2 regions of the Miniphocaeibacter halophilus genome follow, and region 1 is predicted to be linked to the other one. Evidence: a T-box and tRNA genes for the amino acid it is inferred to sense, from the RefSeq annotation. Region 1 holds a T-box; the other holds one or more tRNA genes.

Region 1 (3,398 bases):
GGAATGGTGTTCCCCAATATCTTGAGCGGGAAATTGCCCAGTCATTTAAGTTTTCCAACCAGTTTCCAAATCTCTTTTCTCCAACAAAATCAGGATACCAATTCACCTTATTATTTTCATCAATTAATTGTTCTTTTAATTTTGTAACTTCAATATACCAGGATGGTTTTGAATAGTAGATTAATGGAGTTCCACATCTCCAGCAATGAGGATAATTATGTTCTACTTTCTGTTTTCTAAATGCCTTACCATTATCAAATAGGTAATGGATTATGTCATGGTCTGCGTCCATAACAAATTGACCATCCCAAGGAGAGCCGACAAATTTCCCTTCTTCATTTACCGGGTTAATTAACGGTAAGTTATATCTTCTTCCAGTTTGATAGTCATCTTCTCCAAATGCCGGTGCAGTATGAACTATACCTGTACCATCTTCTGTTGATACATAGTCTGCTGTTGTTACAAAGAAAGCTTTTTTATCGGGTTTAAAAAATGGAAGTATTTGCTCATATTCCATATACTCCATGTCTTTACCTTTAAGCTCTTTTAATATTTTATAGTCCTCTCCTAGAACTTTATCTGCTAAAGCCTTGGCAATATAGTACTTCTCTCCACCTAGTTCAGCTAGAATATAATCTACGTCCGGTCCAACTGTTAAGGCAACATTGGATAATAAAGTCCAAGGTGTTGTTGTCCAAGCTAGAAAATACTCATCTACGTCCTTTCTTTTAAAGGCAACATATACAGTTTGAGTTTTTATCATCTTATAGCCTTGAGCTACTTCATGAGAAGCAAGTCCGGTTCCACATCTTGGACAATATGGTAAAATTTTAGCTCCCTCATAAACAAGACCCTTTTTAAACATACCATCTAGTAGCCACCAAACAGTTTCTATATAGTCATTGTCCAAAGTTATATATGGATTATCCATGTCAGCCATAAACGCCATTCTTTCTGACATTTCTCTCCATGCTTGCTCATAGGTGAATACAGAGTTTCTACATTCCTTATTAAAGGCTTCTACACCATATTCCTCTATTTCCTTTTTACTGTGAAGTCCTAATTTCTTTTCAACTTCAATTTCTACTGGCAAACCATGAGTGTCCCAACCTGCTTTTTTCTTTACTCTATAGCCTTTCATGGTTTTATAACGACAAGTCATATCCTTTAAAGTTCTGGATATTACATGGTGAATTCCAGGCCTGCCATTTGCTGTTGGAGGTCCATCATAAAAAATATAATTTTTGTCCTTTGGTCTTTGGTTTACTGTTTCATGTAGTAAATCTATTTCTTTCCAATATTTGGAAATTTCAATTTCTCTTTCCTTTACCGGTGCTTTAGAAAGATCTTTAAACTTTGACATAATTCCTCTCCTTAAATATATTATTTAATTTCATTAATCTATAAATTACAAAAAGCATCCTATATAAAATAGGACGCTTCTAACCGTGTTACCACCTAAATTGCATAGCAAAGACTATGCCACTCAATATACTTAACGCGTATTACGTAATATTCTAAATATCGAATACTAAACTCCAAGCTGATTTTTCCTATAATTTCATTAGTTCATTTCACCAAGCTGAACCTCTCTAAAAAATCAATTGTAGGAACGGTCTCTTCACAGTCTATAATCCTTATTATTTTACATATTTAGCACCATTTTGTCAAGTTTTGCAATATACACTAATATATTATCATCTTCTTATATGTTAATTCATAATTATTTCGTTTAGTAATTAAAGAACGCCTTCTAAGAAATTTTCTATTATCCTATTCTTGTAGAGTTTTTATAAAAATACATATTACAAAGAAAGTTTTTATAATGAAGTCCAAGTTATTTAAAACATCTACTTACATAGCTGGTTTTTTATTATCTTAATTTTTCCATTATTATTTAGTTCCAGCTACAAATCATATATAATTTATAGTATCCTAGATTAAAAGGAGATCTTATGGAAAAATATAAAAACACTTTTAGTAGAATAGCCTTTGGTTTAATTACAATTATGGTTATTCAAAATATTTTTAGTATACTTTTAAATGAATTTAGAAATTTTATTCCACGAAATTTATTGGAAAATGATTGGCTAATTCTTATCTTATCCCTAGTAATTCAATATCTAATAGCCTATCCTGTTGGACTTATAGTAATGAATACCGCTTCTAATAGTCCTATAGAAAAACCTGTAGAAAAAAGATTTTTAAATTTAAAACAAATATTTATCATTTCTTTATCGGGTTTTGCTTTAGTTTCTCTAATAAATATATTAGGAAATTTAATTACAATGCTATTAGGATTATTTTTACACGGTAATTTAAACAGTAACCCAATATCTGACATAATTATAAATTCAAATCCCTATATAATGTTTTTTATGACTGTAATACTAGCACCAATCGTTGAAGAATATATGTTTAGATATTTTATCTATAAAAAAATTTCAATATATGGCGATAAAATCTATGTATTATTTAGTTCACTAATATTTGGAATGTTTCACTTAAATATAGTTCAAGGAATATACGCCTTTATACTAGGAAATATTTTAGCCTTAGTATATGTATGTTCAGGAAAGCTTAAGTACCCAATACTTATTCACATGATTATAAATTTATTAGGCGGAGGTATTTCAATAATTACCCTAACTTTTAATAACAATACTATTATCTTTCTGTGGGGAATTTTATCCTTTGTTTTAATAATTATTGGCTTATTGTTGTTTTTATTTTGCTTAACTCCTATTTTAAATAATATTCACTTTTCTAAGGGAGAAATTCAACTTGAAAAAAACAGTTCAATAATACTAAATCCCGGCATGATAATATTTACAATTATTGTTATTACTACTATGATAACTATATTCTTTGGACTTTAATTTAAAATTTATCTTAAAAAGACCCTTATTATTTTTATAATAAAGGTCTTTTCTAAATCTATTTTTTTTATAAATATCTTTCATTGTCTTTTACTTCCAATCAATGGTATTAACTAAAATATCCCTTACTCTTTCAACAAAATCTTGATCTTCTTTTGTGAAATTTCCTATTTTATCGCTATCTAAATCTATTACTCCATAAACTACATCATTTTTTATTATTGGAACAACTAATTCGGACTGTGCATCTTCATCACATTGAATATGCCCTGGAAACTTACTTACATCATAAACTTTTTTTGTTTCCATTAATAAAGCTGCCGTACCACAAACACCTTCTCCCGGTGATATTTTTATACAAGCAGGTTTTCCAACATAGGGTCCTAAAATTAAGTCTTCTTCTTCGTTAGTTAAATAAAACCCTGACCATATAACATCATGGACATTGTTTTTTAAAATTTCAGAAACTTTCTGAAGCTTTTTTTCTTTTGTTTTTTCTGCCATTAAAATATCAATTAA
Region 2 (3,398 bases), 1.1 Mb from region 1:
ACAATATAAAGTAAATTAACTAAGACAGGGGAGAACTCCTGTCTTTTTTATTTGTTATATTTTTTATTTTTAAGTCCGCTATATAAAATCCATTATCAACAATAGGGGAAGTAAACACTCTTAAAAATTCATTATAATATAGATAAATTCCCTTACAAAGATAATCTTTAGCTTTTTCTAAATCGTAAATATCTTCACATATATATATATATATATGTTGTTTAGTTCATCAATCGATAGTTTTTTCATTATAGGGACTTTAATTATTTAGCTATAATTTCATAAAAGATTTTGATATGTTTTTAGATCATATATGTACAATTCTAAAATATTTTGTAGAAATAAAATATAAAAAGTGAAAATATTATATAATATAAAAAGGAATTTATATTATTGTTGTTGCATTTTATTTGGAATTATCATATAATTATTTTTGTCGTCAAAACAGTATAGCTTGTTGCAAATTAAATAATAAAAAATTTGACAAGTAAAAAAAAATAAGTTATACTAAATTAGTCACATAAGGCCCTATGGTCAAGCGGTTAAGACATCGCCCTTTCACGGCGGTATCCCGGGTTCGAATCCCGGTAGGGTCACCATATATGGGCGGTTAGCTCAGCTGGGAGAGCATCTGCCTTACAAGCAGGGGGTCACAGGTTCGAGCCCTGTACCGCCCACCATATATGGCCTGGTAGTTCAGTTGGTTAGAATGCCAGCCTGTCACGCTGGAGGTCGTCGGTTCGAGTCCGATCCAGGTCGCCATTTGCTGATGTAGCTCAATTGGTAGAGCAACTGACTTGTAATCAGTAGGTTGGGGGTTCAAGTCCTCTCATCAGCTCCATTTTTTAAACATGGAGGAGTTCCCGAGTTGGCTAAAGGGGACGGACTGTAAATCCGTTAGCTACGCTTTCAGTGGTTCGAATCCGCTCTCCTCCACCAATAAAAACAAATTGAAAAAGGGTTGACAAAATAAAACCGAATTGGTATACTAAAATAGTTGCTTAGAGATTTTGCGCGGGTGTAGCTCAGTGGTAGAGCCCCAGCCTTCCAAGCTGGTTGCGAGGGTTCGATTCCCTTCACCCGCTCCAGTATGCACCTATAGCTCAGCTGGATAGAGCAACGGACTTCTAATCCGTGCGCCAGAGGTTCGAATCCTCTTAGGTGCGCCATAATGGGGTGTAGCCAAGTCGGTAAGGCACTAGACTTTGACTCTAGCATTTCACAGGTTCGAGTCCTGTCACCCCAGCCAGTTTTATATGACCCATTAGCTCAGTCGGCAGAGCACCTGACTTTTAATCAGGGTGTCCCGCGTTCGAGTCGCGGATGGGTCACCATCAAGGAGAGGTATCGAAGTGGTCATAACGAGGCGGTCTTGAAAACCGTTTGGGTTCACGCCCACGTGGGTTCGAATCCCACCCTCTCCGCCAATTTTTTTTAGATTGGATTAGGAGAAATACTCAAGTGGCTGAAGAGGCTCCCCTGCTAAGGGAGTAGATCCTTAACGGGATGCGAGGGTTCAAATCCCTCTTTCTCCGCCAGTTATTGGGGCCTTTAGCTCAGTTGGTTAGAGCGCCCGGCTCATAACCGGTAGGTCCGGGGTTCGAGTCCCTGAAGGCCCACCAATATTAATATTTCTTGGCATTGCCAAGAAATATTTTATTTAAAAGCAAATAAATTAGCCCGGATAGCTCAGTCGGTAGAGCAGAGGACTGAAAATCCTCGTGTCGCTGGTTCGATTCCGGCTCCGGGCACCAAAAAGACTTATGATTGTCTTTTTTTTATTTAAAAACTTGACATAGTTTATACTATGTTTTATCCTTTTTATAGGATGTTTATATGTGACCCATTAGCTCAGATGTAGAGCACCTGACTCTTAATCAGGAGGTCCCATGCTCAAAGCGTGGATGGGTCACCAATTTTTATAAACTACATAATTATTAAATATATGACTCATTAGCTCAGTTGGTAGAGCACCTGACTCTTAATCAGGTTGTCCAGGGTTCGAGCCCCTGATGGGTCACCAAAAGAAAACACTTTAAAAGCTTAGATAAAAGCTGTTTAGAGTGTTTCTTTTTTTATAAAAAATAATTTGGAGAAGTTTTTGATTTTCCTTTATCAATATCAGAAATTATAGAACCATAATAGATTAAAATTTATCGGTAAGATAGAAGAAAGTTATAAATTTTATTTTTTTATAAAGTCTATAGATTTTTTATTGCATAATTACAGGATTATCTAATATAATAGTTAAGTAAAGAAAGATTAAAGAGGAGAAATAGATGAAAATTGGTATATTGAGTGATACACATGGTGATATTGTTCAAACTAAAAAAGTATTAAAAATACTACAAGACTGTGAATATATTATTCATTGTGGTGATGTTCTATATCATGGACCAAGAAATGATTTACCTAAAAATTATAATCCCAGGGATTTAGCAACATATTTATCTAAATTGGAAAATATTTATTATATTAGAGGTAACTGTGATAGTGATGTAGATGAAATGGTTATTAAAAAAGATTTAAAAAGCAAATCCAGGGTTTTTAATTTTGGTAAATATACTATATTTGCAATTCATGGATATGAGGAAACAGAAGAAAAAAGAATTGAAAAAGCAAGGGAATTTAATGCTAATATTGTAGTATCTGGCCACACCCATGTAAAAGTATTAAAAAAAATCGATAATATTATTGTAATCAATCCAGGTAGCACAACAATTCCAAAAGATGGAACAAGTTCCTGTGCAATTATCAATAATAAGACTATTGATTTAATTAATATAGAAGATAACTCTATTATTGATTCTCTAATAATATAAATTATAATTTATGTTATAATTTAAAATGTATAAAATTTGTTTAGGAGGGACTATGAAAGAATTTGTAGAAAAAAGTGTTAAAGAAATACAAGAACAAATTGGCAATGGAAAAGCTATTTGTGCATTATCAGGTGGAGTTGATTCATCAGTATGTGCAGTTTTAGTCCATAAAGCCATAGGTGACAGACTGACTTGTGTTTTTGTAGATCATGGTTTACTACGTAAGGGTGAACGTGAAGAAGTAGAAGAAATGTTTAGAGGTAAATACCATATAAACTTAATAACTGTAGATGCAGAAGATAGATTTCTTGAAAAATTAAAAGGAGTTTCCGATCCTGAACAAAAAAGAAAAATTATAGGTGAGGAATTTATAAGAGTTTTTGAAGAAGAACAAGCAAAATTATCAGGATATGATTATTTAGTACAAGGTACAATATATCCAGACATTGCAGAAAGTGGTAAAGATGGTAAGGGACTAGTTAAAAGTCATCATAATGTTGGTGGATTACCTGAAGATGTAAATTTTGAACTTGTAGAGCCTTTAAAAACTTTATATAAAGAAGAAGTTAGGCAAGT

The links. A T-box is a leader RNA that pairs with one kind of tRNA and senses whether it is charged. The one in region 1 lies ahead of ileS (isoleucine--tRNA ligase), so its partner is inferred to be a tRNA-Ile.
Region 2: it encodes a tRNA-Ile, which carries the amino acid that the T-box ahead of ileS (isoleucine--tRNA ligase) is inferred to sense. The anticodon was not compared.

What each region holds. Positions count from the first base shown of each region.
Region 1 is NZ_CP066744.1:554,115-557,512, forward strand. It holds gene ileS (isoleucine--tRNA ligase) at 1-1,363, opposite strand, end outside; T-box leader at 1,430-1,634, opposite strand; gene JFY71_RS02665 (CPBP family intramembrane glutamic endopeptidase) at 1,956-2,879, shown strand; gene JFY71_RS02670 (GAF domain-containing protein) at 2,970-3,398, opposite strand, start outside.
Region 2 is NZ_CP066744.1:1,840,383-1,843,780, forward strand. It holds gene JFY71_RS09145 (sunset domain-containing protein) at 1-14, shown strand, start outside; tRNA gene JFY71_RS09150 (tRNA-Glu) at 525-599, shown strand; tRNA gene JFY71_RS09155 (tRNA-Val) at 605-680, shown strand; tRNA gene JFY71_RS09160 (tRNA-Asp) at 686-762, shown strand; tRNA gene JFY71_RS09165 (tRNA-Thr) at 766-841, shown strand; tRNA gene JFY71_RS09170 (tRNA-Tyr) at 854-939, shown strand; tRNA gene JFY71_RS09175 (tRNA-Gly) at 1,015-1,088, shown strand; tRNA gene JFY71_RS09180 (tRNA-Arg) at 1,093-1,169, shown strand; tRNA gene JFY71_RS09185 (tRNA-Gln) at 1,173-1,249, shown strand; tRNA gene JFY71_RS09190 (tRNA-Lys) at 1,259-1,334, shown strand; tRNA gene JFY71_RS09195 (tRNA-Ser) at 1,339-1,427, shown strand; tRNA gene JFY71_RS09200 (tRNA-Ser) at 1,448-1,538, shown strand; tRNA gene JFY71_RS09205 (tRNA-Ile) at 1,546-1,622, shown strand; tRNA gene JFY71_RS09210 (tRNA-Phe) at 1,679-1,754, shown strand; tRNA gene JFY71_RS09215 (tRNA-Lys) at 1,841-1,915, shown strand; tRNA gene JFY71_RS09220 (tRNA-Lys) at 1,948-2,023, shown strand; gene yfcE (phosphodiesterase) at 2,280-2,822, shown strand; gene guaA (glutamine-hydrolyzing GMP synthase) at 2,875-3,398, shown strand, end outside.